Regions from separate parts of the Butyricicoccus sp. OF27-2pH9A genome, predicted to be linked through region 2. Evidence: predicted binding sites of a transcription regulator. Region 2 holds the regulator's gene; each other region holds the start of a gene.

Region 1 (10,681 bases), on a different contig from region 2:
AGAAGCGTCTGGAACAGGGCGCGCGCATCGTAGAGGTGCTCAAGCAGCCGCAGAACAGCCCGATTCCGGTCGAGAAGCAGGTTATCATCATCTATGCCGTTGTTTCGGGCGCACTGCTTGATATTCCGGCAAATCAGATCGGCGAGTTCGAGAAGGAGCTGTTCTCCTTCGTGGACAGCGTTTACGGCGACATTCCGGAGTCCATCCGCACCACCGGCAAGCTGGAGGATGATGTGAAGGAAAAGCTGACAAAGGCAATCGAGGAATGCAAGAGTAAGTTCCTTTCCGAGCACTAACGCGAAAGGGAGGGACTGAAAATGGCTTCCGGAAATATGAAGGACATCAAGCGCCGTATCAAATCGGTGCAGTCCACCATGCAGATCACCAAGGCGATGGAGCTGGTCGCGTCCTCCAAGATGCGCCACGCGAAGGAGCGTGCGCTCGGCGCAAGACCGTACTTCAACGCCCTGTACCAGACGATTACGCGTCTGGCGGGTGCAACGCGCGGCAGCGAATCGGTTTATACCAGACCGCGTGAGGTCAAGAACAGCCTGTACATCGTCATCGCGGGCGACCGCGGACTGGCAGGCGGCTACAACGCCAACCTGTTCAAGCTCGCCGCTGCCGAGATGCAGGGCAAGCAGGCGCAGGTCATCACCATCGGCAAAAAGGCGCAGGAGCATTACGCAAAGCGTCCGGTAACGGTGGCGGCGGACTATCCCGGCATTGCCGAGACCATGCGCATCAGTGATACGCATCCCATCGTGGAGGACATGCTGAAGCTGTTCCGCGAGGGCAGGGTGGACGAGGTTTTCCTGTGCTATACGGAGTTCATTTCTCCCTTGCAGCAGGAGCCGAAGTGCCTCAAGCTGCTGCCCGCGCACTTTGACGCGGCAGACAAGCAGCCGGCAGGCGCCCATGTTCTGACCGAATACGATCCCTCGCCGGAGAGCGTGTTTGATGCAGTCATTCCGGAGTATCTGTACGGCGTGTTGTACGGCGCGGTAGTCGAAAGCTACTGCTCCGAGCAGTCGGCGCGCCGCATGGCAATGGAGGCTGCGTCGGATAACGCGGGCGAGATGATCGAAAATCTGAATCTGTCCTACAACCGTGCGCGTCAGGCAGCGATCACACAGGAAATTACGGAGATCGTGGCCGGCTCGGGCGAGGTAGGAGCTTAATCGAGAGTGGAGATAGAAGAGTGGAGAGCGGAGATACCTCTCGTCTCTTCACTGTGAACTCTGCACTCTTCACTCTTTTCACAAAAGGGAGTTTTGCCAATGAGTGAGCAGAATATTGGCACCGTTGTCCAGATCACCGGACCGGTGCTTGACATTAAATTTGCCGCTGACGCGCTTCCGAAGCTGCTGAATGCTATTACGATCGACAACCACGGTCAGATCATCACGGTCGAGGTTGCGCAGCACATCGGTCAGGATACCGTGCGCTGCATCGCAATGGAATCCACCGACGGCTTGGTGCGCGGCATGAAGGCAGTCGATACCGGCAGCCCGATCACGGTGCCGGTAGGCGACAAGAACCTCGGACGTATCTTCAACCTGCTCGGTCAGCCGGTGGACAACAAGCCGGCGGTCGAGGGCGAGGAGCGCTGGCCGATCCATCGTCCGGCGCCGTCCTACGAGGAGCAGCAGTCCACGACCGAGATCCTCGAGACCGGCATCAAGGTCGTTGACCTGATCGCGCCGTTCGCCAAGGGCGGCAAGATCGGTCTGTTCGGCGGCGCAGGCGTCGGCAAGACCGTTATCATCATGGAGCTGATCAACAACATCGCAAAGCAGCACGGTGGTATTTCGGTATTCACCGGTGTAGGCGAGCGTACCCGTGAGGGCAACGATCTGTACAACGAGATGCAGGAATCCGGCGTTATCAACAAGACTGCGCTGGTTTATGGCCAGATGAACGAGCCGCCCGGAGCGCGTATGCGCGTTGCACTTTCCGGTCTGACCATGGCGGAGTATTTCCGCGATGTCGAGGGTCAGGACGTGCTGTTGTTCATCGACAACATCTTCCGCTTCACGCAGGCTGGCTCGGAGGTTTCCGCGCTGCTCGGCCGTATGCCGTCTGCCGTAGGCTATCAGCCGACGCTGGCAACCGAGATGGGCGCACTGCAGGAGCGAATCACCTCGACGAAGAAGGGCTCGATCACGTCCGTACAGGCTGTTTATGTGCCTGCCGATGACCTGACCGACCCGGCTCCGGCTACCACGTTCTCGCATCTGGATGCAAAGGTCGTTCTGTCGCGTGATATCGCATCCATGGGTATTTACCCGGCGGTTGATCCGCTGGATTCGTCCTCGCGTATCCTGTCGGCGGACGTTGTCGGCAAGGAGCATTACGAGGTTGCCCGTGCGGTGCAGTCCATTCTGCAGAAGTACAAGGATCTGCAGGATATCATCGCCATCCTCGGCATGGATGAGCTGTCCGACGAGGACAAGCTGACCGTTGCCCGTGCCCGTAAGATCCAGAACTTCCTCTCGCAGCCGTTCCATGTTGCAGAGCAGTTCACCGGTATGGCGGGCAAGTATGTGCCGGTCGCTGAGACTATCCGCGGCTTCAAGGAGATTCTTGAGGGCAAGCATGACGATCTGCCTGAGTCGGCGTTCCTGTTTGCCGGCACGATCGACGAGGTAGTGGAGAAGGCTAAGAAGGGGGCATAATATGGCTACCTTTCATCTCAAGGTGCTCACGGTCGATAAGCAGTTTTTCGACGGTGAAGTGGACCGTATCGTGGTTCGCACCTCACAGGGCGATGTCGGCATCCTGCCGAACCATGTGCCGTATGTTGCGGCGCTCGGCACCGGCGGCCTGACCATTATCCGGAACGGCGAACGCCGTGTAGCGGCGGTTTCGGGTGGTTTTGTGGATGTTTCGGCAGAGCAGACGGTCGTGCTGGCGCGTACCTGCGAGTGGGCCGACGAAATCGACGTTGCCCGTGCCCGTGAGGCCGCAGACCGTGCGAAAGCGATTCTGCAGAAAAAGGCCGGCGACCGTGAAATGGATATCGCACAGGGCAAGCTGAAAAAGGCGGTAAACCGTATTCGCATCGCGGAGAGCAAATGATACAATTTCCGGCAGAGGAATTGTATCAGCATTACTGAATAATTCGGCATATTGACCGAATATAAATCCCTCGATTTGATTGAATCGGGGGATTTTTTGTGCTATAATAGCCGCTGGAAGACAAAGAAAAATTCTCTGCCGAAATGAAATGGGGGAATTTCCATGAAACGAGCGCACGGGCAGATGTCGGAATCGCTGCTGCTGGGTGCACTGCTGGCTATGGCCGGCGGTTTTTTTGACGCATATACCTATCTCTGCCGCGGCAAGGTGTTTGCTAACGCGCAGACCGGCAATATTGTCCTGTTCGGCGCGAATATTGCCGAGGGCAACTGGCTGCGGGCAGCCGAATATTTCCTGCCGATTCTGGCGTTCGCACTGGGCGTTGTGGCGGCGGAGATTGTCAAGCGGCGGTACAAAAAACGCCAGAGCGACATCAACATCCACTGGAGACAGATTGTCGTGCTGGTCGAGATCGTGCTGCTGATTGCAGCGGCATTCCTGCCGCAGACGCTGAATACCACGGTCAACATCATGATCTCGTTCATCTGCGCGATGCAGGTCGAGTCGTTCCGCAAGGTGCGCGGCAGCGCATTTGCAACCACGATGTGTACAGGCAACCTGCGTTCGGGCACCGAGCAGCTTGTAATCTGGGCACAGACCGGCGACCGGAATGCGATCCGCAAAACGCGCAACTATTACTCAATCATCCTGTTTTTTATCCTCGGCGGTGCGATTGGCGCACTGACAACCGCGAGAATTGGCGAAAAAGCGCTGCTGCTGACCTGTATCCCGCTGAGTCTGGTCTTTGCAGTCATGTTTGTCGAGGAAGAACATACGCTCGAGGCGGAGGAGACCGCCGGAAAGGAACGGTAAACCATGTCGATCAAACTGATCGCCGCAGATATGGACGGCACGCTGCTGTCCAGCCGTAAGCAGCTGCCCAAGGGCTTTTTTCCGCTGGTGCGCACGCTGAAAAAGATAGGCGTACGCTTCGCGCCTGCATCCGGACGGCAGTATTACAACCTGTACGAGCAGTTCGGCGAGATCGCGGACGAGCTGATGTACATCAGCGAAAACGGCGGCATGGTGTGCGACGGACGCAAAATCGTGTCGTTCGAGGCCATGCCGCAGCAGCTGGTGTGCGCGGCTGTGGAGCTGGCGCGCGGTCTGCCGAATGTGCACGCAATCGCGTCCATGCGGGACGGCGCGGCCTACGAGGACGACGATCCGGTGTTCGTGGAGAACATGGCGATGTACTACGCACGTCGCAAAAAGGTGCCTGATCTGCTTGAAGCCGTGCAGCAGGAGCCGGTGTGCAAGGCGGCACTTTTCTGCAAAAATGCAGCGGAAACCAACGTGCTGCCGTACTATCGGCAGATGTTCGACGATAAGCTGCAGGTAGCACTCTCCGGCGCGGACTGGGTGGATTTGATGCGCCTGGGGCTGAGCAAGGGCGTGGCCGTGGGCGTTATGTGCGATAATCTGCACATCACACCCGCGCAGTGCATGGCGTTCGGCGATTATCTGAATGATGTGGAGCTTCTGCGCTCGGTGGGCGAGTCCTACGCGATGGCGAATGCACATGAGCGGCTCAAGAAGGTCGCAAAGCATGTTTGTCCGTCCAATGATGAGGACGGCGTGTGCCGCACGATCCGCAGCGTGCTGGCGGTGGAATAAACAGCGAAACCCGGGAATCGAAGGATTCTCGGGTTTCTTTTTGAATTAGGCTGTATTTGTATTCTGTTTGGAGACTTGAATATAAATAAGAGAGAATAAATTGAATGTGGAATAAGAATGCGGTTTCGAGAACGATTATTCGAGGGTCAGCTTCTTGTCGGTCAGGAAGGACTCCTTGCAGCGGAAGGCGATCTTGGTGGACTGGGTGCCGTCGATAACGCCCGGAGTTGCCTTGCGGCCGGTTGCTACGCAGTCGCAGAATTCCTCAATCTCAGTGATGTATGCATCGTGCCAACGGGTGATGAAGTCCTGATAGCACTCGCGGCATACGCCGTGCTGGCTCATAACCTCTACGAGAGAGTCGGTCGGAACGGAAGCGATACGCAGCGTGCCGCGGGTACCAACGATTTCGGTCTCAACATGAGAGCCGTGAGCTGCTGCACGACCGGCAAAGAAGAATGCCATAGCATCGTTTTCCATCTTCATCAGGCCGGAAACGTTATCGCCGTCGTCCCAGTCCTTGTACTGCTTGAACTCGTAGCAGCCGCCGGTTGCCCACAGCTCCTTGACCTCGGAGCCGGTCAGCCAGCGAATCAGGTCGAAGTCGTGAATGGACATATCGATGAACTGACCGCCGGAGCGCGGAGCGTACTCCAGGGTGCCCTCAATGATGGAGATCGGGTCCTGCGAGTAGCAGCGAACCAGAATAACATCACCGATGTCGCCGTTCTCCATCTTCTTCTTGGCTACCTGATAGGAGTGGTCATAGCGGCGCATGAAGCCCAGCATAAAGGTCAGCTCCGGGTGAGCGGCGATGATGGCCTCGGCCTCCTTGCACTTTTCAACCGTGTCAGCCAGCGGCTTTTCGCAGAAAACGTGCTTGCCTGCGTCCATCGCAATCTTGATCATCTCAACGTGAGAAGCGGTGTTGGTGATGATGGCAACGGCCTCAACGTTCGGGTCAGCGCACAGATCCTTCGGGTCGTTGTAAACGGCGGTTACGCCCAGTTCTTCAGCGACCTGCTTTGCGCGGTCGAAGTTTGCGTCTGCGATAGCTACCAGCTCCGAACCCGGAACGCGGTTTGCAATGTTGCAGGCGTGCTCATAACCCAGACGGCCTACACCGATGATACCAATCTTCAACTTTTTCATAGTAATACCCTCCTTTGTGATCTTTTCTTACTCTTTTTATTAAGGCAACACCGCACAATTAAAGCTGCGGCGCTTTGCGGAAATTTTGTGCCCTGACTTTGTTGCGATTTCACGGTAATACGTCAAGTATTACCGCAAAACCGCGCCTCGTCAGTACGCAAAATTTACTCGCAAATCGCTCTTGTCCAATTATGCGGTATTGCCTTGAAAATAATGGGTTAACTTACAGTCCGGTGTGCTCCTTGACGTAGGCGCGGGCCATGCGGGCGTACTCGAGCGGATTTGCGATAGCCGGATCCTGCTCAGCCTCTACGACCAGCCAGCCCTCGTAGTTGTACTCGTCGAGCAGCTTGAATACGGTCGGGAAGTCTACGCAGCCTTCCGGGTCGCCGGGAACGGTGAACACGCCTTCCGGAATCGAACGGAGGAAGCTCTTGTTCTCGGCGTAGCACTTATCCATTGCAGGCTTGCGGACATTTTTGAGATGGACATGACCGATGCGGTCGTGGTGCTTCTTGAGAATTTCGATCGGGTCCTCGCCGGAGAAGGTGAGATGACCGGTATCGTAAATCATGCTGACGTACTTCGGGTCGGTCATAGCGAGCATACGGTCGATTTCGTCGGTCTTCTGCACGGTAGTCGTCATGTGATGATGGTACACGATCTTCATGCCGCTGTCATAAGCGATCTTGCCGAGGTGATCCAGACCCTTGGTCAGTACCTCCCACTCATCGTCGTTCAGCACCTTCTTGTTGGAAAGCGGAGTGTTCCACTGATGCTGAATGGAGAACGACTGATCGGACGTGTTGATAATCGTAGCGCCGATCGACTTCAGGAAGTTCATGTGGTCAACGAACGCACGCTCGTTCTGCCACATCGGCAGTTCATTTAAGTAGGTGCTGATCCAGCCGGTGATGGCGGAAATACCGCGGCGGCCAAACTCCTTATTCAGAATCGCCGGATCACGCGGGAACTGGCAGCCGATCTCGGTGCCAACATAACCGGTCAGAGCGATTTCACTGATCGTCTGCAGGAAGCTGTTTTCAGCACCCATCTCCGGCATGTCGTCCTCGGTCCATGCAATAGGCGCGATACCGATTTTAACCTTTTTGGGATCTAACATAATGCTTCGTCCTTTCATTCTTGTTGTATCTCACAACTGAGCTGTGAGATTCTTTCTTCTCTTTGTGCTTATAGTTTAGCAGATATGGCGAACGGTTTCTTTTAGATTCTTGGCTTGATTCAAAAAACGGAAACTTTTTTTCGGACACCCGAAAATCCCATATATATAATATATTAGAGGTAAAAGCGGCGGTAAAAATGCACAGTATTTTTTCGGAGCGGGTTTGAGGCTGTGCGCTTGTTTTTATAAATCCTGCTTTTTGCCGGTCGGAGACCGGCGAATCGGCAGGTTTGCGAAAGCTGAAAAACCGCAGAGAAACATACGGAAGATTCTCGGTCGGATATGCTATACTATAAATAAGCGAGAACAAAAAACAAGAATCTGCAAATAGCAAGAATTTATAATTATTCTCAGCCCGACCGCAAAAAAGCACGATATACGGCGGTCTGCAAAAGCAAATATGTGCTAGCGCACAACGGACCCGTGTGCTATACTTTTATAAGAGTAAAATCACCGTCAGAGAAAGAGAGGAGCTGCAAAAAACTATGCCGAAGGCAAGCCTGAACGTACAGTGCTTTGTAGAGAAGGAAGTTAAATCAATTTTTGAGGGGGAGAATCAGCCGAAGCTGCTTTACGTCAGTGAAATCCGACCGGATGCCAGTGCGCATCCGCGTGTCATGCATGCGCATGAGGATTTTGTCGAGCTGATTCTTATTTGCAGCGGTTCAAGCGAATACCTGATTCACGATAAAAAAGTCATCATCAAGCCGGGTGATCTGCTCGTATACAACGCAGGCGTGGTGCACGACGAGGTTTCCGGTCCGAATATGGAAGTCGGCAGCTACTGCATTGCCGTCGGCGGGCTGCATATGCCCGGTCTGCGCGAAAACGCACTCATTCCGGATGATGCGGGCTATGTATTCCCGACCGGCAAGTATTTCGCTGATCTGCACTGCCTGTTTGAAATGATGTTCCGCACCCTGTCGGCGGGCGAGCCGAATGCTGAGTTGTTCTGCAGTTCGCTGATGCACGCGCTGCTGATGTCGGTGCTGACGGTCACCGCCGGTTCTCACGCGGAGTCGGAAAAGCCGCTGGAGGAGCCGCACATTCTCGGCAGACGGATTAAGGAATATATTGACAAGCATTATATGGAGCCGATCACGCTGCAGAGCATGGGTGAGGCGCTGCACATCAGTCCGTATTACTTATCGCATGTTTTCAAGCAGATGAGCGGGTATTCGCCCGTGCAGTATCTGCTGCGCCGCCGCATCGGTGAAGCACAGACGCTGCTGATCACGACCGACCTGTCCATCACGCGTATCGCAGAGATGGTGGGATATGACACGCAGAGTTATTTCAATCTGCAGTTTACCAAAAACGTCGGCATGCCGCCGAATAAGTTCCGGCAGAATTATATTGTGTCCACCGGCATCGAGGAGAAGCCTAAGCGCAAACGCAAGTAAAAAATCCCTGTACAGAGTGAGAATTCTGTGCAGGGATTTTTTAATGAGGAAAACTGCGGAAAAAAGCATTCTCGTGTACAGAACGGGCGGTTTGCTGCGGGAGTTTTTGTACGCATATTCCATCCAAAATCCGCATAGAATTTCGTGAAATGGGGTCATGCTGTGCGGGTCAGAAAAGGAACGATTTTATACGCAGCAGGCGTGCTCGCGTGCGGAAATGTGCTGCTGCAGGTGCTCGGATTTGTCTATCGCGTGGTGCTCAGCCGCTTTGCGGGTGCGGAAGGTCTGGGCGTGTATCGGTTGGTCAATTCGGTGTATTTAGTATTGAATGCAGGCTGTCTGTCCGGCGTGACAACGGCGTGTTCGCGGCTGAGCGCGGCGTGCGAAGCAAGAGGGGAGAGCAACCGGTTAGGCGCGGTTTTGCGGCTGGCGTTCCGCGCCTTTTTTGCGCTGAGTGCGGCCTGCACAGCGGTGGTTCTGCTGTGCGGCGATGGCATCGCGGCAAACCTGCTCGGTGACGGACGCTGTGCGCGCGCGTTTCCGTACATGCTGCTGTGTCTCGCACTCACCGGCGTGGAAAATATTTTTAAATCGCTGTTTATCGGACTGGAAAGGGTGCAGTACACGGCCTGCTCCGAGGTCGGTGAGCAGCTTATCCGCATATTCGCGGTCAGCTTTCTGCTGTACGAATATGGCAGCGGTGACTATGGCAGAATCGCCATGCTCATCTTTGCGGGCATGGTGTGCAGCGAAGTGTTCAGCGCACTTTTCCTCACGCGGCTGTTCCGACGAAATATGCGGCATATTCGCTTTACAAGGCCGGATAAGGAACTTTACGGTCAGTTTTTCGGCATTGCCGCGCCATTATCCGCCTCGGCGCTGATCGGCAATATGCTCGGCTCGGCAGGCGCCGTCCTGCTGCCGCAGCGCCTGATGGCGGCCGGTCTGGACTATGAGCAGGCGCTGTCCGCGCTCGGCGTGATCTCGGGCATGGCCATGCCGCTGCTGCTGTTTCCGGTCGCGTTCGTCAGCTCGGTCTGCACAGCGCTGCTGCCTGCCGTTACGGCAGCGCAGGCGGTCGGTGAGCAGGCACGCGTGCGTGTTTTGACCGGCCGTGCCGTTACGACTGTAGGTCTCATCGGCATGCCGGCAACTGCTGTTCTCGTGCCGCTGGCACCGCAGCTGAGCGAGATGTTTTTCCGCCAGCCACTCACCGGCGGCTACGCCGCGCTGCTCGGCGCGGCAGCCGTGGCGGCCTACTACCAGATGGCGACCGGCAGCCTGCTCAATGCGCTCGGCCTGCAAAGGTGGAACGTGGCAACCGCCATCTCTGCGGAGCTGTGCCAGCTTGCGTTGCTGTACCGCTGGTGCGCAAGGCCAACGCTCGGCATTTACGGCTACCTGCTTGCCATGTTTTTGACCGGAGCGAGCGCCGCTGCGGTCAACCTTGCCATCCTGCACCGACGGACAGCGTTCCGCCTGAAACCCTTCCGGCGGTTCGGCGTGCCGCTGCTCTGCAGCGCTGCGGTTTTTCTGTGGACTCGCTTTTTCGCGCAGACGTTCGCCTGCCGGTTTGATAACACCGTGACCGCCCTCACGGCAGCACTCGTGTCGGCTATCATACTGTATTTGCTCGTGCTGAGGCTGCTCGGCATCCGTCTCGGGCGGTATCTGGCACATCGCGTGGAAAATCCGGCAGTCCTTCCGGTATTCCTGTGGTAGGAAAATAGAGAAGTGCTATCAGCGTGAAGATTGGAGAAAGGGTAACGGGTTGCCGCTGTGCAGGCGCCGGCTTTTCTGCTGCAGGAATAAAAAATGAAAACAGAGCGCTTCACAGCAGTGAAACGCTCTGTTTTTGTATGAGTATCATCGGATTTGCGTGCTCCGGAGCTTCCTGCAGTCATTGCTCGGAAATCCGGATGAAGCAGTTCTGCAGCAGCCGGAGATGATTCGCACAGCGGGAACTTCTCGGTGAATACATGATTTGTCTGTTTTACGCAGTTTTCCGGCCGATTTCACAGGGAATACTATTTACTACTTGAATAGTACGGATTTTTGCGGTATACTATAAACAAACAAAAAGCAACAGGAGGCTACTATCATGGCTGCTATTACGAAGAAGTCCACCATTGGTGAGGTTCTGAATATGAACATCGAGACCGCTCGTTTCTTTATGGAAATCGGC
Region 2 (10,681 bases):
AAGCAGCGCCGCCGCACGGCGAGACGGTCATGCAGGCCGGTCAGCGCATGCTGGACGGCGTGCGCGCGATTGTGCGTGAAAATGAGGGCAAAGAGGTTGCAGTAGTGACGCACGGCAGTGCGATTCGCGGCATGCTGACGATTGCACACGGCTTTGCACCCGAACAGATGGGCGAAATCGGCTGGGGTGACAACACCTGTGTTGCCAAGCTGGAATTTGACGAAAACGGCAATATCGACATGGTTTACGAGAATGATGCCTCGCATTTGCCGCAGGAATACTCCACGTTTGCGTCCATTGGATGGACGAATACCAAGGGCATTCCGGCGTCGCCGCAGATCTGGTTCCGCCGCGCTGACCCAAAGAATCCACAGGATGTGGATAAACTCGTGGGATTCATGCGCGAGCTGCACAAGAATGCCTACGGTACGGATGCAAACCTCGATCCGGATGCGCTCATCCGCGATGTAGAGCGGGCACAGAAGGTTTCGCCGCGGGCGTGCACCTTCGGCTGTTTGGAAAGCGGGGAAGAAGCCGCACTCGTTTACCTGAAAACCTGGTGGGAGGAGCAGCCGGAGATTGGTCTGGTCGGTGGCTTCTGCATTGCCGGTGACTACCGCGGCTGCGGTCTGAGTGGACAGATTCTCGGTCAGGCCATCAGCGTGTACCGTGCGCTCGGCAAGCGCGAGCTGTGTGCTCGTGTTGCCGAGAAAAACATGCGTGCACAAGGTTTTTATCATAAATTCGGTTTTCTGCAGCGCGGCGAGTACCGCGATGAGAACGGACTGCATTATCAGATGGTAAAGCCGATTTCGGTCGAATAAATAGGAAAAGCGCTCTGTTTTTAGCAGAGCGCTTTTTGATTCGCAATGAGAAATTAGCAGTTAGTAATTGCATACGGCAGCGGAAAAGAAATCCTTTTCGGCTGCTTTTCGATTTTACAGCTTGAGCAGAACCGCACTGTATCGCGGCAGCGCAACCGTACACAGACTATCCTTGCGGGAGACGGCAAGCGTCTCTCCGGTGCCGCCGAACTCCGCGGCATTGCTGTCAAGCAGAATCGTAAATTTCGGCAGGGAAGCGGTGAATTTCTGTTCGCTGTCCGCAAAATTGCACAGGGCGAGCAGCGTTTCTCCGTTTGCACGGCGCTCCATGCCGAATACGCAGGGTGCATCCGCATGATTTTCCGCCCACCGGAAATTATCCGGCGCATAATCTGCGTGCAGCGCGGGATTCTCCACATAAGCTTTGCACAGGCTGTGGAAAAAACGGTGGAACGGACGTTCTGCCAGTGCCCAGTCCAGCGTACCGGCTTCGCTCCATTCGTATAGCTGACCCAGCTCGTTGCCCATGAAATTCAGTTTTTTACCCGGATGTGTAAACATATACAGATACATCACGCGCGCCTGCGCATACTTGTCGCATTCGTCCGCGCCCCACATTTTCTGCACGATTGCCGCCTTGCCGTGCACAACCTCGTCATGCGAGAGCGGCAGCAGGTAGTGCTCGTTGGAAAAATAGTGCATCGACCAGAGCAGCTTGCCATGGTCGCGCGGACGCAGATCCGGCTGGGTCTGGCAGAACTCGAGCGTGTCGTGCATCCAGCCGAGATCCCACTTGTAGTCGAAGCCCAAGCCGCCCTCGTCCACCGGACGGGTGACACCGGGATAGGCAGTCGAGTCCTCAGCGATGAGGAGAGCCGAGGGATGGCGGGCTTTCAGACCGCGGTTCATATTTTTAAGGAAGTCGAGCGTGTCGCCGTTGATGCCGCGCGCGGGATCGCCCTGCCAGTAGATCAGGCGCGAGACCGCATCCATGCGCAGACCGTCAAAATGAAACTCAGTGAGCCAGTAATCGGCTGCAGACTGCAGAAAACAGCGTACTTCCCGTCTGGAATGAATGAAATTGTAGCTGCCCCATTCACTTTCACCGACCGCGCTGTGCGGGTACTCGTACAGGTGCGTGCCGTCGTATTTCGCCAGACCGTAGGAGTCCACGGCAAAGTGTACCGGTACAAAATCCATGATCGCACCGATACCGGCATGATGCAGCTTGTCAATCAGCAGTTTCAGCTGCGCCGGCGTGCCGTAGCGCGAGGTCGGGGCAAAAAATCCGGTGTTCTGGTAGCCCCAGGAGCCGTCAAACGGGTGCTCGGACAGCGGCAGAAACTCCACATGCGTGTAGCCGTTTTCCTGCAGATAGGGAATCAGTCGGCGGGCGATTTCATCGTAGGTGTACCAGCCGTTTGCGTCATCCGGATTGCGCATCCACGAGCCGAGGTGCATCTCGTAGATGCTCAGCGGTGCGTCCGGCGAAGCCGTGCGGTCAGCCATCCACGCCTCGTCTGTGAAGCGGTACTCGTCAAGGTCGGTGATAATCGAGCAGCAGGCAGGCCGCAGCTCCATGGCAAAGCCGTAGGGATCGCAGTGCTCGGTGACAGAGCCGTCCGGGCCGTAGATGCGGTATTTGTAAAACTGGCCTGCGCGGGCGTCCGGCACAGAGACCGACCAGAAGCCGCTGCGGCCGTCCTGTACCAGATCGGTCTCGGTCCAGCCGTTGCACGCGCCGGTCAGCGTAATGCGGCTGGCATTGGGCGCAAAGGTACGGAAAACGACAGCGTTTTGCTCTATGTGAGCGCCAAACCAGCGGTAGGCGTCGAAAATTTCTCCTGTGAAGAATTGGTGCTGATTCATGGAAGCACTTCCTTTCTTTTCCCCTAACGAGGGATGGTCGCTTGCGAAGTGAAAGAACTGCGGCGGTTGCGCCGGGGAAACCAAAAGGGTAGACACCTACGGTTTCTACCCTCTTGGGACTCCCGTTTCCCTTGGGGATAGCACGGCGAAAATTAGTGAACTGAGACTATAGAGAACGGCAGAGGATCTTTTCTACCGTAGGACGCGCTTTGCACGTCCATGTATCCGCATATTCGCAGTGTCGGATAGATTACTGCTACACATGCGGTTAAATCTACGCTGGGTGCGGCACAAGGTGAATTGTCCGTAGGGCAAGAGAAGGTCCCCTGGGGGATAACAGTGCCGCACAATTCGTTAGCGTGTTATGATAGACAGGGCCTGCGGAGATAAATTGTAGCGAATACCTAAATTCGCAGGTGCCTTCCGTTACAACGCGCCAAAGGGTTGCGCGACACGGGTATGTCGCGCCTGCGGAGATTGAACCGCCTGTGTAGCAGCAGAGTATCTGGCACTGCGTATAGGCAGGGGAATGGGAGCACACTGTGCTCCCCTACGGAAGAAAAAATCCTCTGCCGTTCCCCTTTTCGGAGCGGTCTCGTCTCTCCGATTTTCGCCGTGCCCTCTAAGGGAAAGAGGAAGATTCACAAGAAGGAGAAAACCGCAGGTTGTCTCCTTCTTGTGCCCTCGCCGGGCAGGCGAGTTAGGTTCGCTTCGCAAGCGACCACACGATACAGCGGCACAATCCAGATTTTATAAATTAAGTATAGAATACATCCACGTTAAACGCAACCGTCAAAACTGTACAAAGTGTCCGTTAAATAAAAATGAACCGGCCCGCCGCTTCGCGGCTCTTATACTCGGGTGCGTCGAAGGACGCGGATTTCACTGAAAATAAAATGAACCGAATCCAAACTGGCTGCTCTTATATACAGACGCACCCAAGGAAAGGATAGAAAGTTATGAACGATAAAGAGCTTGTCAGCCGCATGCAGCACGGCGATATGCAGGCGTTCGACGAGCTGTACGAGCGCTACAAGGACGATGCATACCGCCTTGCGTGCCTGATCACCGGCAGCAGGACGGACGGCGAGGATCTGGCGCAGGAGGCCTTTGTCACCTGTGCGCAGTCCATCAAATCGCTGCGGGACGGCAGCAAATTCCGGCCGTGGCTGCTCAAAACGCTTTCCCGCGCGGCATGGAAGTACTGCCGCAAAGCCAAACGGGAAACGCCGGTCTCAGAGTTTTTTGACGCAGGCGAGAGTGAAAGCGCACTGTCCGCCGTGCTGCGGACGGATGAGCAGCGCCGCCTGTATGCCGCACTCGACACGCTGGACGAAAAACGCCGCGTGACCGTGGTGCTGTATTACTTCGATGATTGCTCGGTGCGCGAGATCGCGCAGGCGACCGGCGTGACCGAGGGAACGGTGAAATCCCGCCTTTTTTCCGCTCGCCGTCATCTGCGGCAGGCGCTGACCGAAGAACGGAAGCCGAAGGAGGCTGCAAATCATGGATGAAATCAAAATGGAACGTGAAATCAAGGAAATGCTGCATCAGTGTGCAGATGAGCTGCATGCACCGGATTCGATGCAGGCGCGCGTCAAATTCGCACTGAACAATGCACCGGCACGCAAGCGTCATCTGTGGAGCAAACGCTTTGTGGCGGTTGCCGCTGTCGCTGCGATTGCGGTGACCGGCGCATTCGCCGCCGGCGGCATGGGCGGCATTTTCAGTGAGGGCTGGTCTGACCAGCGGCTGGATCTGTCGAGCACGCAGGCGCATCTGGCTGATGCAGGTGTAGCGCTCACGCTGCCGGACAAGATTGGCGAGTATACGTTCAGCTACGGCTTTGATGTGGATACCACCGCACAGAACGACATGGGCGAGACCGAAAAAGTCAGCGAGGTGGACGCGACCTACACGAAGGATGGCGCGGAGCTGAATCTGTCCGCACATAAGAGCTACACCGTGTTCACCGAGGACGAGCAGGACAATCCGGTACCGGCAACGACCACCGAGGTAAACGGCGTTACGCTGACCTACCGCGATGCGCACTACCGCTTCGTACCGCCCGACTACGAGAAGTCCGACGAGGAAAAGCAGCAGGAGAAGAACGGCGAACTCGTTATCAGCTACGGCTCGGACGAGGTGGAGGATAAAATGTTCCAGTCCGTACTCTGGGAGCAGGACGGCGTAACGTACCTCATCAGCGGCTTCGACACCGGTCTGGATGCACAGGCGATGTTCGGCATGGCGGCAGAGTTTATTCAGTAAAACCTAACGAAAAAAGCATCGAGAGAGCTTCTCTCGATGCTTTTTTATGCTTTCCGGACGGTTTACTCTACCGAAATGATGTAGTAGTAAACCGGCTGACCGCCGTCGATGACGTTGATCTCCATCTCCTTATTTTCCTTGTGCAGCAGGTTCTCGACCTCAGCGGCCTGCTCCTCGGTAACGCCTTCGCCGAAGATAATGGTTGCAAACGCGCTGTCGTCGGAGACCATCTCGCGCGCCAGCTTCTTGATGACCGAGGTTTCCTTGCCGTTGGCGCACAGCTTACCCTCGCACAGCGACAGATACTCACCCTGCTTGATCTTCTTGCCGTCAAACTCGCTGTCGCGGGCCGCATACGTCACCTGACCGCTGCGGACGTGCTTTGCCGCGTCCAGCATAGCAAGCGCCAGCTCGCTGTCCTGCTCGGCTTCCGGATCGACTGCCAGCATAGCCGAAATGCCCTGCGGGATGGTCTTGGTCGGCACGACGATCACCTTTTTCTCCTCGGAGAGATGAACCGCCTGCTCGGCAGCCATGATGATGTTCTTGTTGTTCGGCAGCACGAAAACGATCTCTGCCGGAACGGCATCGACAGCGTGCAGAATATCGTCGGTGGACGGGTTCATGGTCTGTCCGCCCTGTACGACAACGTCCGCGCCGAGGTCGGTAAACAGGGTTTTGAGACCCTCACCGGCAGCAACGGCTACAAAGCCAAACTTCTTCTCTGCCGGAACGATCACGCGCTCCTTGGGCGCGTCTGCCGTGCCCTCAATTACCTTGGCGGTGTGCTGCTCGCGCATGTTTTCGATCTTAACGGTCAGCAGCGGACCGAATTTCAGACCCTCCTCGAGCGCCTTGTTTGGCTGGTCGGTGTGAACGTGTACCTTGACGATATCATCATCCTCGACAACAACCAGCGAATCGCCGATCTCGTTCAGGATAGAGCGCAGACGGGCAACATTGCGTGCCTTGTCCTTGCGGGATGCGATGAACTCGGTGCAGTAGGTGAAGGTGATGTCCTCGTCGTTGATCGCAGCGAAGTCTGCGGTGGACTTGGTCGGCTCTGCCGCAACAGCACGTTCCTTGTGGATGCCGCGCAGCGCGTCCAGCATGCCCTCGAAGATGGTGATAAAGCCGAAGCCGCCGGCGTCAACCACGCCTGCCTTTTCGAGCACCGGATTCTGATGAACGGTTTCCTCAAGTGCGGTGTGGCCCTGCTCGATGATCGCTGCCAGAACCTGCTCTGCAGTGAGCGTCGGCTCGGCCTGACACAGCTCGACTGCGTGCTGTGCCGCAACGCGCGATACGGTCAGGATGGTGCCCTCAGCGGGCTTCATAACCGCCTTGTAGGCGGTGTCTACGCCCTCGCGCAGCGCAAGCGCGAGTGTGCGGCCGTCGGCCTCGTCAGTCTCGCGCAGCTTTTTCGCCATGCCGCGGAACAGCAGCGACAGGATAACACCCGAGTTGCCGCGCGCGCCGCGCAGCAGCGCGGAAGCGGTCGCGTCCGCCGCTTTGGCGAGGGTCGGCGCGGCGAGCTTTTCCATCTCAGCCATTGCGGAACCCATCGTCATGGACATATTCGTGCCGGTATCGCCGTCCGGTACCGGGAATACGTTCAGTTCGTTTGCCTGTTCCTTCTTTTCTGCAATGGCGAGTGCGCCCTCGATCACCATGGACCGGTACAGCGCACCGTTGATTTTCTGATCTGCCATTTATCTAACTCTCCTAAAAGTAACCGCGCAGTTGCGCGTAATAAGATTTCGGTTTGCTTGCAAACCGTAACCGCATGACGGGATTTCCTTAGGGCAATCCGAGTCATTGGTTCCGTCCGCAGACGTCCGCGGTTGTACCGCGGTATTCAAACAGCGGCGTTATGCCGCAACAAAACCCGCGACATGAGCGTGGGTTTTGTTACTCCGACTCAGCGCCCTTGGGGCGCGTCGTTCGGGTATCGGAAGTCAGTTTCTACGGAACTGACTTCCGTATATAGGGGACTTGCGAAGTCCCCTATAGGTGTCAGTCCGCCTTGATGCTCTCTACATAGATATCGACGTTCTTTACGTCCACACCGGTCAGGCGCTCAACATGATAGCGTACCTCGCCGATGATAGAGCGGCAGACGGTGGCAATATTCACGCCGTGCTCGACTGCAATGTGTAGGTCGATGTTGACACCGCCGTCCACAGCCTCGGTGACCTTTACGCCGCGCGACTGGTTTTCCAGTCCGAGCAGGTGCGCCAGTCCGTCCGACATGGAGCGGATGGTCATGCCTTTGACACCGAAGCAGGAGGATGCTGCGTAACCGGCAATGCCGGCCAGCACCTCGTTGGTAATGTCGATATATCCGAGATCGGTCTTGATGGTCATATAAAAACCTCCCTGCGAGTTAAGGCAGAATGCGTCTGCCCCGCAATAATCAATACTTTTGCTGTTTATATGATATAACAAAATCATGTAAAATACAAGCAATGCGGTGATGAAACTGCGTTATTTTTCAACACGGCGGCAGAAAAATGGATAAAATAAAGGATAGTGTCGATTAACGCGGAAAATTCGTGCAGGTTAATGCAAACAAATGTTTGCTTATTGCAGCGGATTGCGGTATAATAAGGATAAAATTACGAACGTATGTTCCGACGGAAACAGCGAGGAGTGCCGAAAATGAAGAAGATTTCCGCCAAACAACAGCAGATACTGGATTATATAAGCAGTTATTCCCTTGAACACGGCTATCCGCCTTCGGTGCGTGAGATTGGTGCAGAGATGGGACTGCGGTCGCCGTCCACCGTGCATGCGCACCTGAAAAAGCTGCAGGAGGCTGGTTATCTGGAGCCGAATGAGCATAAATCGCGTGCGCTGACGCCGGTCAGCGGCCCTTCCATGGTGCCGCGCGTGCCGATTCTGGGCCGCGTCACCGCCGGTATGCCGATCCTCGCGGTGGAGGAGCATATCGGCTATGTGCCGTTCGAGCCGGCAGCGGGCGGCGGCGAGTATTACGCGCTGCGTATTCGCGGCGATTCGATGATCGGCGTGGGAATTATGGATGATGATCTGGTCATTATCCGGCAGGATGTGCAGGCGCGCAACGGCGATATTGTGATCGCGCTGCTCGAGGATGAGGCCACCTGCAAGACGCTCAACATTACGCCGGACGGTGTATGGCTCATGCCGGAGAATCCGGCGTATCCGCCGATCAATGGCACCGGGTGCCAGATTTTAGGCGTGGTGAAGGCGGTTTACCGCGAGTATTAAGAGCAGCCTTTTTCAGTACCGGCTGAGCGGGGGGACGCGAACTGCCGCAGGCGTGTTCGCCCCTAACGGGCGGGAGGTTTTTCGCTTGAAATCAAGCGGGGACTTCGCCGCGCCCTGCGGCGGGGACGTGCGCTGACGCCGCGCGGGCGCACAAGAGGGTAGACACCTGCGGTTTCCACCCTCTTGTGAATCACCCCTTTCCCTTGGAGGATCTGGCGAAGATTGCCGACATGTGACCGCTCCGAAAAAAGGGAACGGCAGAGGATTTTTTCTACCGTGTCTTTTGCAACCTGTTCGTAGTGTCAGATACCGTTCTGCTACACATGTGGGTTCATCTCCGTAGGCGCAACATGACCGTGTTGCGCAACTCTTTAACACGTTGTACCGCACGGCACCTACGGATTAGGTGTTTGGTACAATTTATCTTCGCAGAAACTGTCTGTAGCAACGCGCTATCGAATTGTGCGGCACTGTAATGCCGCGCCTGCTGGAAATAGCCGATCTGTGCAGCAGAATGGTATCTGACACTGCGAACAGGTTGAGAAATATACGGAAGAAAAAATCCTCTGTCGTACTCTTATTTTCGAAGCTGTCGCCGGTCTCTGGTCTGCGTCAGGCTATCAAATAAGGGAAAGGTAGGAGTCCAAAGAGGAAGGGAAACCGCAGGTGTCCCTTCCTTTTTGTCCCCGCCGCGGACGCGGCAGTCTCCCGCGCTCCGCAGAGCGCAGCTCCTTCGCTGAGGTTCAGCGAAAAACGCTCCGCCCGTTAGGGCGAACCGCCTGCGCGGTTCGTGCGCCTCGGTCAATTGGTGCAGAAAAAGGGTGCCGCCCAGAATGGGCGAACCGCCTGAGCGGTTCGCGCGTCCCGTAAAGCGGGTGCTTTGTAAATCGAAATTCCAAAAGGAGAGTCCACATGCCATCGGTTGATGACAGCATCCAGTTCGTCAGGGGCATCGGCCCGAAAAAGGCGAAGCTGCTCGAAAAACTGCATATACGCACGCTGCGTGACGCGCTCGAGACCTACCCGCGCGACTATGAGGACCGCACCCACATCACGCCGATTGCGGAAATCGACATGGAGGACAAGTACGCCGTGCGCGCGGTGGTCGGCACCGAACCCAAGGTCAACCGTATCCGCAAGGGCCTGACGTTGGTCAAGTGTATGATTTACGATGAAACCGGCACGCTGAACGTCACCTACTTCAACAATCCGTATGCTGCGGCACAGCTGCGCGTGGGACAGGAGTATGTGTTCTACGGCAAGGTGCAAGGATTCGGGCGCGGCCGCACAATGGTTTCCCCGCAGTCGGAGAAGGTCGCACCGGACGCTGACCACCCGGGACGCATTGTGCCGGTCTATCCGTTGACGGCGGGACTGACCCAGCGCGATCTTGAGCGTGTAACCGCTGCCGCTCTCGACACGCTGACCGGTGAATGGCCGGATCCGCTGCCCGAACTTTTGCGGGCGAAATACCGCCTGCCGGATGCAGTAGATGCGCTTTCTGCCATTCACCGACCGAAAACCAAGGACGATGTGGCGCAGGCGCGCCGACGCATGGTATTCGAGGAGCTGTTTTTGCTCTGCTGCGGCCTGCAGCAGCTGAAGGAGCGTCGAAAGGCGGATTCCGGCATTGTTTTCACCTCAAATGGATTGGATTCGTTCTTTGAAGCCCTGCCGTTTACGCCGACCGGTGCACAGCGGCGTGCGATTATGGAGATTGCGGCAGACTGCGCCTCCGGACGGCCTATGAATCGGCTGGTGCAGGGTGATGTCGGCTCAGGCAAGACAGTGGTAGCGGCCGGATTGTGTGCGCTGGCCGCGCAGAACGGCTGGCAGGCGGCTTTCATGGCGCCGACCGAAATCCTCGCCGCGCAGCACGCGGAAACGCTTGCACCCATGCTGGATGAGCTGGGCATCTCGTGCACGCTGCTCACCGGCTCGATGACTGCCGCGCAGAAACGTGCGGCACTGGCCGCCATTGAGACCGGTGCGGCGCAGGTGGTCGTGGGCACGCACGCGCTCATTCAGCAGGGTGTGCAGTTCCACCGGCTGGGTGCCGTTATCGCGGATGAGCAGCACCGGTTCGGTGTGGCGCAGCGTGCCGCGCTGTCCGCGAAAGGCGGCTCGCCGCATGTGCTCGTCATGTCGGCTACGCCGATTCCGCGCACGCTCGCACTCATTATGTACGGCGATCTGGATGTATCCGTGCTGGACGAGATCCCGCCCGGAAGAAGTCCGGTTGAGACCTACGCCGTGGGCGAAAACATGCGCAAACGTATTACTGCCTTCATCGACAAGCAGGTCGGTCTCGGTGGGCAGGCTTACGTCGTGTGTCCACTCATCGAGGACAGCGAAAATGCAGAAACCAAGCTGAAAAGTGCGGAACAGCATGCAAAAGACCTGCAGAAGCTGCTTCCGCACCGGCGCGTGGCTGTACTGCACGGACGGATGAAAAACGCGGAAAA
Region 3 (10,681 bases), on a different contig from region 2:
TTGCTTCGTAGACGACAACAAGTACCAGCTCGACGGTGCTGTTGACAAGGTTATGAGCCACGGCAAGGGCATCGGTGCTAAGTTCGCAGCATTTGGCTGGAACGTGATCGAGCTGCAGGACGGCAATGACGTAGAGCAGATCTACGACGCTGTTCAGCTCGCTTACGACACCAAGGGCGTACCGACTTGCATCGTCCTGAACACCGTTAAGGGCCTGGGCGCCACCTTTGCTGAAGGCACTGGCGCGCACTCCTCTCAGCCGACTAAGGAGCAGTGGGATGAAGCCATTGCTGCTGCTGAGAAGAAGCTCGCTGAGATCAAGGCACAGTAAGGGAGGGTATTGAACATGAGCTTTACTTTGATTGGCAAGCACGAGAAGGATTCTCGTAACAACCGTGACGGTTACGTTACCGCTATGCTGGACCTGATGGAGAAGGACAGCAAGGTTATGCATGTTGACTGCGACCTCGAGAACTGCATCAATACCGGCAAGCTGGCTAAGGCTTTCCCGGAGCAGACCGTAAACGCAGGTATCGCAGAGGCTAACGCTATGGGCGTTGCTGCAGGTCTTGCTGCTACCGGCCGCACCGTATTCATGCACTCCTTCGGCTGCTTCGCTTCCCGCCGTGCATTTGACCAGGCATTCATGTCCGCAGCTTACGCTAAGCTGCCGGTACACGTTATCGGTTCCGACCCCGGCGTATGCGCTGCATACAACGGCGGTACCCACATGCCGTTCGAGGACTGCGCTCTGTACATGTCCGTACCGGAAGCAGTTGTTATCGACCCGGTTGACTTCGCTCAGATCAACTGCCTGACCAAGAAGCTGGCAGCATCCGGCAAGTTCTCCTACATGCGTATGATCCGTAAGGGCTTCACCACCGTTTACGGCGATGGCTCTGACTTCGAGATCGGCAAGGGCGTTACCCTGAAGGAAGGCAAGGACGTAGCTATCATCGCTTCCGGCATCATGGTAGACGAGGCACTGAAGGCTCAGGAGCAGCTGGCTGCTGAGGGTATCTCTGCCAAGGTTATCGATATGTTCACCTGGAAGCCGCTCGACGAGCAGCTCATCCTCGATTCCGCTGCTGAGTGCGGCGCTATCGTAACTGCTGAGAACCATCAGGTAAAGGTTGGTCTGGGTTCTGCTGTTGCTAACGTTGTTATCAAGAACAACCCGGTTCCGATGGAGATGGTAGGCGTTGAGGATCGCTTCGGTCAGGTAGGCGCTGAGTCCTTCCTGCGCGAGGAGTACGGTCTGACCGCTGCTCACATCGTAGAGGCTGCTAAGAAGGCTATCGCTCGCAAGAACGGCTAAGTTTTCCCGCAGATACGCGAAGTAAAATTGCATCGAAAAGCGTTCCGACGTATGTCGGAACGCTTTTTTGTCGTTACATTGCACAGAAGCAAACGCAGATTTTGCATGGTCTGGAAATAGACAATATCACCCAAATCTGCTACACTGTAAGCACAACAGTAAAAGGAGGAGGTGTACCACATGAAAAAACGGTACGCGGCAGGACTGGCGCTGGCTCTTGTGGGGATTTTGAGCGGGTGCGGACAAACGGCGGCAGACAACACCATGCACCTTGCACCGGTGGAGCTGTCCGAGGAGCAGGAGGAGCTGATTTGGCTGACCGGTACGAGTACGACTGCCAACACGTTCTTTTTGTATGAATTTTCCGGCAACCACACAGATGCCAACGGCATGGAGATTCATCATTACATCTGGAAAGACAGCCAGTGGACGCCGTATAAAGGCCGTGATGGACTGGTTTCGGGCATGTATCAGATGGATTTGAACGGTCAGCCGGGCAAAATTGCGCTGCGGCGTGACGGTGACATCAATGCGAATTTCGCGATCGAGGTGCACTATCCGGATGGCGGCTGGTCGCACCTGGCAGCAGAGCCGAAAGAGATAGAAGGTCTGGTGGTTGGTGAAAATTCCGTGGCGGTTGGCACGATGGAAGAGCCGATTGACGATTTGGCTGTCGGTGTGGAAACGCCAATCCTCATTCGAGTGTACCGCAAGGGTGATACCTTGCGTCCGGTGACGGTTGCGGCGTTCAATGACCCGGAAAACAGCAAAGCTGTACAGGAAGGCGTTTACGCGGAAGTGTACACTGTCATTTTTATTCAGAAGTAAAGACAAAACTTGATAAAAGGAGGTTATCACATGAAAAAACGATACGCAGCAGGACTGGCACTGGCTCTTGTGGGGATTTTGAGCGGGTGCGGGCAGGCAGAGACACAGCCGGCGGATAATACGATTTCCATCACGCCGGTGGAGCAGGCTACGACAGAGAAACAATCGGGTGCGGTTGTAGAGTATCATTTTTCCGGCAACAACACAGAAGCCAACGGAATAACATTCAACAGCTACACATGGGATGGCAATGCGTGGCAGAACATGGACAAACCTATCGGTGCGTATGGTATGGGTCTGAATAGCGGCACCGGCAAAATCATTTTCCGGCATGATGCCGATACAATCAATGCGGCGTATGATATTGAGATGACGTTCCCGAGTGGCGGCGCTTCGACCCAGTATGGAGATTCGTCCGAGCTGAGCAAACTGCCAACGGACAACCTGACAGTGGCTGTCGCGGGACAGAAGAAGCCAATCGACGATTTAGCAGTCGATGTAGAGATACCGCTTGTTGTGCGTGTGTTTAACACGGATGGAGCAACGCACACGGTAGATATCAATGCGTTTATCGAACCAGATAGCAGCGAAGAATTGAAAAACTGCATCTATGCGGATGCCATTACGGCAACATTCGTATATGACGACAGCATTCCTAAATAAAACATGCAATGCCCTGACCTCTCGTCAGGGCATTTTTCTCTTTACGCCAACTGCGAATTTCACTATAATAGAGGGAGCAGAAAGGGGAGAGAACCATGTCCCAAACAGACAGCCCACTGGGCACCGCACCGGTCGGCAAGCTGGTTCTGCAGCTTGCCATACCGGCCATGCTGGCACAGTTTGTCAATATTCTATACAGCGTGGTCGATCGCATGTATGTCGGCCACATCGCGGGCGCGGGCGATGCGGCGCTGGCCGGTGTCGGCGTGTGCGCGCCTGTGGTGACCATGATAACCGCCATCGGTGCGCTCATCGGCTTCGGCGGCGGACCGCTGATGAGCATCCGCATGGGGCGGCGCGACATGGACGGCGCCCGTCAGATCATCACGAACAGCTTCTACCTTTTGCTGGCGCTGAGCGTGCTGGCGACCGTGCCGCTGCTTATTTTCAAGCGGCAGATCCTGTTCACCTTCGGCTGCAGCGAGCTCCTGTGGGACTACGCGCAGGCGTACTTTACGACCTATGTTTCCGGCACGGTGTTCGCATTACTGAGCTACGGACTCAATCAAATTACAATGAGTCAGGGATTTTCCGGTACCGCAATGCGGTCGGTTATGCTCGGAGCGGCCGTAAATATCGCACTTGACCCAGTGTTCATTTTTGCGCTGCACATGGGCGTGCGCGGAGCCGCTCTTGCAACCGTGCTGTCGCAGGCGTGCTCGACGGTGTACATTCTGCGGTTCCTGTTCAGCGGCAGAGCTGCTGTCCGCATTACCCGTCAGCCGGTCAATTTTGGCTGGATGCGCCGTATCGTGCAGGTCGGCTTGTCGCCTGCGCTCATCATCGCGCTCGATAACGTGCTGCTCATCTCCATCAATGTCATGCTGCGCAAATACGGCGGCGCAGACAGCGATATGCTCATCGCGTGTGCTGCCATCATGCAGAGCTTCATGCTCATCATCACCATGCCGCTCGGCGGAATAACGGCGGGCACGCAGTCCATTCTCGGCTATAACTACGGCGCGTGCGACGAAAAACGCGTCATGAAGGCGTTTCGGTGCATTGTGCTGCTGTGCCTCGTGTTCTGCGGCATCATGTTCCTGCTCGCGCAGACGGTCTCGGGCGCTTTTGTCAAAATCTTCACCAAAGACCCGGTGTATATTGATATGGCGGCGTATATGATCCACACCTACTCGCTCGGCGTGCTCGGACTGACCATCCAGTACCCGTTCGTGGACGGCATGACCGGCATGGGCCTTGTCAAATGGGGACTGACGTTTTCCATGCTCCGCAAGGGCATTTTCCTTGTCAGCGTGTTCGTCCTGCCGCCGATTTTCGGGGCAACGGCCGTTATGTTTTCTGAGCCGCTGTCCGATGTCGTGTCGGCGGTGTTCTCCGGCTGCGCGGCCATGTTCCTCTTGCCGAAGCTGGTGGCGAAACAATGCTGCAAGTAGAGTGAAGAGTTGAGAGTGAAGAGCATGAGAAGTTTAACCTTCTTCATGCTATTGCATTACACATAAAATCTAAATCGTAGGGTGCGACAAGGTGTACCTTTATGATAATATGAAAAACGGAGAAACACGATGAATCATTACGTTCATTCTCCGTCCTTTATCCTACATCCTCAATTACTTCCCGCTCTTTGTACAAACTACCCCTTTACGAACGCATTTCTACTCTGTATAATAAGGTAAGATAGAAAACTCTTTCCGTCGAACGGAACAAGAACGATAACGGAGGAACAGAACATGGACGTTAAGGAACGCGCACTGCAGGCACATGAAAAATGGGGCGGCAAGATTGAGGTCGTGGCCCGCTGTGAGGTAAACAGCAAGGACGATCTGTCGATCGCGTACACGCCGGGTGTTGCCGAGCCGTGCCTCAAGATTAAGGACGATCCGTCTCTCAGCTACACCTATACGCGCCGCCACAATCTGGTTGCGGTCATCACGGACGGCACCGCGGTGCTCGGTCTGGGCGATATCGGTCCGATTGCCGGCATGCCGGTCATGGAGGGCAAGTGCGCGCTGTTCAAGGCGTTCGCTGACGTGGACGCGTTCCCGCTCTGTGTGGCTTCCAAGGATGTGGACGAGATCGTACGCACCATTCAGCTGATCTCCGGCTCGTTCGGCGGCATCAACCTCGAGGACATCGCGGCTCCGCGCTGCTTTGAGATCGAGCGCCGACTCAAGGAGGTCTGCGACATTCCGGTATTCCACGATGACCAGCACGGCACGGCTGTCTGCTGCGGTGCGGCTCTGCTCAACGCCTGCCGCCTGACCGGCCGCAAGGTGGATGAGATCAAGATGGTCGTCAACGGCTGCGGCGCGGCTGCTATCGCCGTTACCAAGTTCCTGATGTTCCTCGGCGTCAAGCACATCACGATGGTCGAGCGCTTCGGCATCGTCTGCGAGGGCGATGAGCGTCTGAATCCGGCACAGCAGGAGATGGCCAAGGTCACCAACCGCGAGCACATGACAGGCACGCTGGCCGATGCTGTCAAGGGTGCGGACGTATTCTTCGGCATGTCTGCTCCGCAGGTGCTCACTGCCGAGATGGTCTCCACCATGGCAAAAGACCCGATGGTATTCGCTATGGCAAATCCGGTGCCCGAAATCTGGCCGGAGGACGCAAAGAAGGGCGGCGCTGCCGTTGTCGGCACCGGCCGTTCGGACTATCCGAACCAGATCAACAACGTGCTTGCGTTCCCGGGTATTTTCCGTGGCGCACTTGATGTTCGCGCAAGCGACATCAACGAGGAGATGAAGCTGGCAGCGGCTAAGGCGATCGCGGCCTGCGTTTCCGATGAGGAGCTGAATGCGGAGTATATCATGCCGATGGCGTTCGACAAGAAGGTCATCCGTTCGGTAGCAGATGCCGTTGCACAGGCTGCCCGCGATTCCGGTGTGGCCCGTATCTGAGCGCAGCAGACGAAAAGTTACAGATAAGACAAAATCAACCGCGCGGGAACAATCTCGCGCGGTTTTTGCGCAAAAGTGCGTGCACGCACACGCACAAGTTCGCGGAATGACAAAAACAGCGGATTGCACAACTCGGCTTTGTGAAAAAATGCGTTTGACATTTACAGTGCATAAGGGTACAATAAGAATAACAAAAATGCGTTTGTTCTGCGCAGACGCAGAGAGAAGATTATGGAGGGAATAACTATGTTAGATCCGAAGAAAGTAAGACTGGGTATCTGCCCGATCGGCTGGTCCAATGATGATATGTGGGATCTCGGCGACGAGAACACCTTCCAGCAGTGCATCTCTGAGATGAAGCTCGCTGGTTTCGACGGTTGCGAAGTAGGCCATAAGTATCCGGAGGACAAGACCGTCCTCAAGCACATGCTGGACGCCCGCAACCTGACCATCGCTTCCAAGTGGTTCTCCTCTTTCCTGGTTGACAAGCCGTACGAAGAGGTAGAGGCTGAGTTCATCAAGGAGCTGGATTACCTGTCCTACGTTGGCGCTACCGCTATCAACGTATCCGAGCAGTCCGGTTCTATTCAGGGTCAGCTCGATACGCCGGTTCTGGACGACAAGAAGCGCGTTCTGACCGACGAGGAGTGGGATCGCTTCACCACCGGCCTGAACAAGCTGGGCAAGCTGTCCATGGAGAAGTACGGCATCCGCACCTGCTTCCATCATCACATGGGCACCGTATGCCAGACCGTTGAGGAGACTACCCGCCTGATGGAGAACACCGACCCGAAGTATGTATTCCTGTGCTTCGATACCGGTCACTTCACCTTCGCTGGCGAGGATCCGGTAAAGATGCTCGAGAAGTTCGCTGACCGTGTTGGTCACGTTCATCTGAAGAACATGCGCATGCCGCTGGTTGAGAAGGCTCGCGCTGAGCACTGGTCTTTCCTGGATGCAGTTCGCGCAGGCGCTTTCACCGTACCGGGCGATCCGGACGGCTGCGTAGAGTTCGACGCTGTATTCGATCTGCTTGACAAGGCTGGCTACACCGGCTGGATCATGGTAGAGGCAGAGCAGGATCCGGCTAAGGCTAATCCGTTCGAGTACGCTAAGATGGGCCGTGAGTACATCACTGCACACACCGGTCTGGGCGGCGAGGTTGTTCTGAAGAAGTAATTCTTCGCATATCGCGCAATAAAGCACGAAACCGAGGGCAGTTGCCCTCGGTTTTTTGCGTTCCCCAAAGGATATATGTCGTTAAGAACCGTTTGCACCGACCGGAAGCCTCCCCTGAAAGGAGAGGGGAACCGCCGAACGGCGGTGGAGGGGGTTGCCGTACCCACGGCAGAGGATTTCGCACGCTGCGGCGTGCGGGAATGTTGCCGCTGCACGCGGCGGGCGCACAAGAGGGTAGACAACCTGCGGTTTTCCACCCTCTTGTGAATCACCCCTTTTCCTGCAAGGGCTTGGGTGCAGATGGTAGACTGCGTAAGCATGAAAAAGGGGAACGGCAGTCGGGTTACCGTTCCGTAGGGCAGACCAATGTGTCTGCCCATTTCTTTACCTATACGCAATGTCAGATACCTTTCTGCTACACATACGGTTTAGTCTACGCAGGCGCGGCATACCCGTGCCGCGCAACATTTTTACCTGTGCAGATTATCCAAATCCTGCGATTGCAGCCGGTTTGTGCCGAAAAACGAGTTGCGCGGCACTGTTATGCCGCGCGTAGCGGCAATCCCCGCCGCAGTCTACGGCAAAACGCTTCGCCCGGAAGCGGTGAACCGCCTGCGCGGTTCGGATGCCCCGAAAAACCGGTGCCGAAACCCCTCAGTCGCAGCAAGCTGCGCCAGCTCCCCTTTCAGGGGAGCCTGCAACCGTCCGGAGGGCGCAAACCGCTTCGCCTTTTATTCATTTGCCGCTATATAAATCGTTGCAAATTCTCCGAAAATAGGGTAGAATAGTAAACAGGAATAGAATAAGGAGTGTGGAGCATGGAAGCACAGAAATATAAGCGCGTACTGATCAAGATCAGCGGCGAAGCCCTTGCGGGCGATAAGCATTTCGGCCTGAACTTTGATGTCATCGGTCCGGTATGCGATGTGATCAAAAAATGCAACGAAGAGGGCTGCGAGATCGGCATTGTTGTCGGCGGCGGCAACTTCTGGCGCGGCGTAAAGGACGGCGGCGGCAAGATGGAGCGCACCCGCGCGGACCACATGGGCATGCTGGCAACCACCATCAACGCACTGGCTCTGCAGGATGCTCTGGAGCAGCGCGGCGTGGACGTTCGCGTACAGACCGCTATCGAGATGAACAAGATCGCTGAGCCGTACATCCGTTCCCGCGCGACCCGTCACCTCGAAAAGGGCCGTGTCGTTATCTTCGGCTGCGGCACCGGCTGCCCGTTCTTCTCGACCGACACTGCAGCGGTTCTGCGTGCGGCAGAGATTGGCGCGGATGTTATCCTGCTGGCAAAGAACGTAGATGGCGTGTACGATTCCGACCCGGCTGTCAACCCGGATGCCAAGAAGTACGACCAGCTGAGCTACATGGACGTGCTCAATCAGGGTCTCGGCGTTATGGATTCCACGGCAACCTCGCTGTCCATGGATAACCATATCCCGATTCTGGTATTCGCGCTTTCCGACCCCGAAAATATTCACCGCGCTGTTAACGGCGAAAAGATCGGCACGATCGTTGAGGAGGTAAAATAATGAAGGAACAGATCAAGTCCCACGAGGCAAAAATGCAGAAAACGCTGGACGTGCTCTCCAAGGAGCTGGCAGCAGTTCGCGCAGGCCGCGCAAACCCGGCGGTTCTCGATAAGATCACCGTTGAGTATTACGGTGCACCGACCCCGCTGAATCAGGTTGCGGCAATTTCTACTCCCGACCCGCGCACGCTGGCCATCCAGCCGTGGGACGGCTCGGTGCTCAAGGCCATCGAGAAGGCGATCCAGGTCTCCGACCTCGGCATCAACCCGCAGAACGACGGCAAGCAGATTCGTCTGAACTTCCCGCCGCTGACCGAGGAGCGCCGCAAGGAGCTCATCAAGGGCGTTTCCAAGACCGGTGAGGAGGCCAAGGTTGCACTCCGCAACATCCGCCGTGATGCACTGGACAAGTTCAAGGCAGCGCAGAAGAAGAGCGAGATCACCGAGGACGAGCTGCACGACGGCGAGGACAAGATGCAGAAGCTGACCGATAAGTACGTCAAGGAAATCGACGCTATGGTTTCCAAGAAGTCTAAGGAACTCGCTGAAGTTTAATTCAGGGGGAAGTCCGCTGCCTGCAGCGGCATGAAATCGGATTTTCGCAGAAAATCCGTAAAAAGCGGGAGCATGTATCTCGCTTTTTACACAAGGGAGCATAGCTGTGTGCCGCAAAGTGGCGCGCAGATGTGCTCGCAGGACGTATCCGAGCGTTTGCTCGGTACGTTCCGATCGACCGAAAACGTGTTTTCGGTCGAGGAGCGAAGCGACATTGGGGGCGGCGGATTCGTCGCCCTTTTGCATGAAATTGGCAGGAAAACCTGCCGCAAGAGGGATAAACAGGGAGGAAACAGGTTGGGTCTGTTCACACGAAAAAAGAAGGATAACGCGCCCGAAAACCGTTCGGTGCCGCGTCATATTGCGGTCATCATGGACGGCAACGGCCGCTGGGCCAAGAAACGCGGTCTGCCGCGCAAGGCCGGTCACAAGGTCGGCGCGGAGACGTTCCGCACCATTGCCACCTACTGCAAGGACATCGGCGTGCAGTATTTCACGGTCTATGCATTCTCTACCGAAAACTGGAAACGTCCGCAGGACGAGGTGGATGCGCTGATGAACCTGTTCCGCTCCTATCTGAAGGAAGCGGCGGAAACCATGTTCGAGCGCGGCGTAGCCGTGCGCGTGCTGGGCGACCTGACCGTTCTGCCGGAGGATATCCGCGCGCAGATCGCGGAGGTGGACGCGATTGCCGATCGGCTTGGTCCGGACGCGGCAACAGCCTCGCTGTGTATCAATTACGGCGGCCGTGACGAGATCAAAAACGCCGTCCGTGCTATCGCGGAGCAGGTGAAAGCCGGCGAACTGGCACCCGAGGATATCACCGAGGATACCATCACCGCCAACCTGTATACCGCGCACATGCCCGATCCCGACCTCATCATCCGTCCTTCGGGCGAGATCCGCACGTCCAACTTCCTGCTGTGGCAGTCCGCCTACTCGGAGTATTACTTCACCGATGTGCTGTGGCCGGACTTCAAAACCACCGATCTGGATGCGGCAATCGACAATTATAACAACAGAAACCGTCGTTTTGGCGGCGTTTAATATCCAATTAGGGTGATAAAACTATGAAAGCAAGAGTATTGTTTGGCGTATTCGGCTTTGTTTTTGTGCTGCTGGCGCTGTATGTGTTCCCGCCGATCGTGCTGGAGCTTGTCGTGGCGGCGCTGTGCGTGTTCGCCACCTATGAGGTGCTCGGCTCGACAAAACTGGTGCGCAACCACTTGGAACTGCTGCTCGCAATGGCCGTCTCGCTGGGACTGGCTGTCGGGCATTTCAGCATCCTGCCGCTGCGGCTCGAGAGCGTGATGCAGGGCCTGGTGTTGGTGCTCCTGTTCGGCTCGTTCGCCATCGAACTGAAATATCACGACGTCATGAAGGCTTCGCAGGTCTCGTGGGCGTTTTTCGGCGGACTTGTCGTGCCGTACCTGCTGCTCAGCCTGCTGCGTATTTTCCAGATGAACTACCACCACGGTGCGTTCATCGTGCTGCTGCCGCTGCTTGCTGCCTGGGGCGCGGATACCTGCGCTCTGTTCTCGGGCATGCTGTTCGGCAAGCATAAGCTGGCGCCGGTCGTCAGCCCGAAAAAGACGGTAGAGGGTGCTATCGGCGGCGTGGTCGGCGGTGCCGTCCTCGTGCTGATCGCGGCTTTGATTATGAACCAGACGCTCGGCC

The links. Region 2 encodes LexA, which represses DNA repair genes until DNA is damaged. Its sites were predicted from a motif close to CNAACANNTGTTNG; they were not measured.
Region 1: the regulator LexA is predicted to act here: its motif matches at 7,163-7,176, upstream of iolE (myo-inosose-2 dehydratase).
Region 3: the regulator LexA is predicted to act here: its motif matches at 5,922-5,935, upstream of iolE (myo-inosose-2 dehydratase).

Annotation. Positions count from the first base shown of each region.
Region 1 covers NZ_JAQEXK010000009.1:93,356-104,036, reverse strand. Annotated here, with positions in the region: gene atpA (F0F1 ATP synthase subunit alpha) at 1-296, shown strand, start outside; gene atpG (ATP synthase F1 subunit gamma) at 318-1,181, shown strand; gene atpD (F0F1 ATP synthase subunit beta) at 1,281-2,678, shown strand; gene atpC (ATP synthase F1 subunit epsilon) at 2,680-3,081, shown strand; gene PG722_RS08585 (YoaK family protein) at 3,244-3,954, shown strand; gene PG722_RS08580 (Cof-type HAD-IIB family hydrolase) at 3,958-4,758, shown strand; gene PG722_RS08575 (Gfo/Idh/MocA family oxidoreductase) at 4,894-5,910, opposite strand; gene iolE (myo-inosose-2 dehydratase) at 6,134-7,033, opposite strand; gene PG722_RS08565 (helix-turn-helix transcriptional regulator) at 7,579-8,496, shown strand; gene PG722_RS08560 (oligosaccharide flippase family protein) at 8,641-10,218, shown strand; gene PG722_RS08555 (DUF1858 domain-containing protein) at 10,598-10,681, shown strand, end outside.
Region 2 covers NZ_JAQEXK010000002.1:2,187-12,867, forward strand. Annotated here, with positions in the region: gene PG722_RS02110 (bifunctional histidine phosphatase family protein/GNAT family N-acetyltransferase) at 1-824, shown strand, start outside; gene glgB (1,4-alpha-glucan branching protein GlgB) at 939-2,693, opposite strand; gene PG722_RS02120 (RNA polymerase sigma factor) at 3,653-4,207, shown strand; gene PG722_RS02125 (hypothetical protein) at 4,200-4,964, shown strand; gene PG722_RS02130 (DAK2 domain-containing protein) at 5,027-6,676, opposite strand; gene PG722_RS02135 (Asp23/Gls24 family envelope stress response protein) at 6,981-7,331, opposite strand; gene lexA (transcriptional repressor LexA) at 7,626-8,216, shown strand; partial or broken gene recG (ATP-dependent DNA helicase RecG) at 9,126-10,681, shown strand, end outside.
Region 3 covers NZ_JAQEXK010000001.1:148,365-159,045, reverse strand. Annotated here, with positions in the region: gene PG722_RS00775 (transketolase) at 1-331, shown strand, start outside; gene PG722_RS00770 (transketolase family protein) at 347-1,318, shown strand; gene PG722_RS00765 (hypothetical protein) at 1,499-2,146, shown strand; gene PG722_RS00760 (hypothetical protein) at 2,177-2,809, shown strand; gene PG722_RS00755 (MATE family efflux transporter) at 2,905-4,263, shown strand; gene PG722_RS00750 (NAD(P)-dependent malic enzyme) at 4,558-5,730, shown strand; gene iolE (myo-inosose-2 dehydratase) at 5,977-6,909, shown strand; gene pyrH (UMP kinase) at 7,728-8,450, shown strand; gene frr (ribosome recycling factor) at 8,450-9,004, shown strand; gene PG722_RS00730 (isoprenyl transferase) at 9,113-10,051, shown strand; gene PG722_RS00725 (phosphatidate cytidylyltransferase) at 10,075-10,681, shown strand, end outside.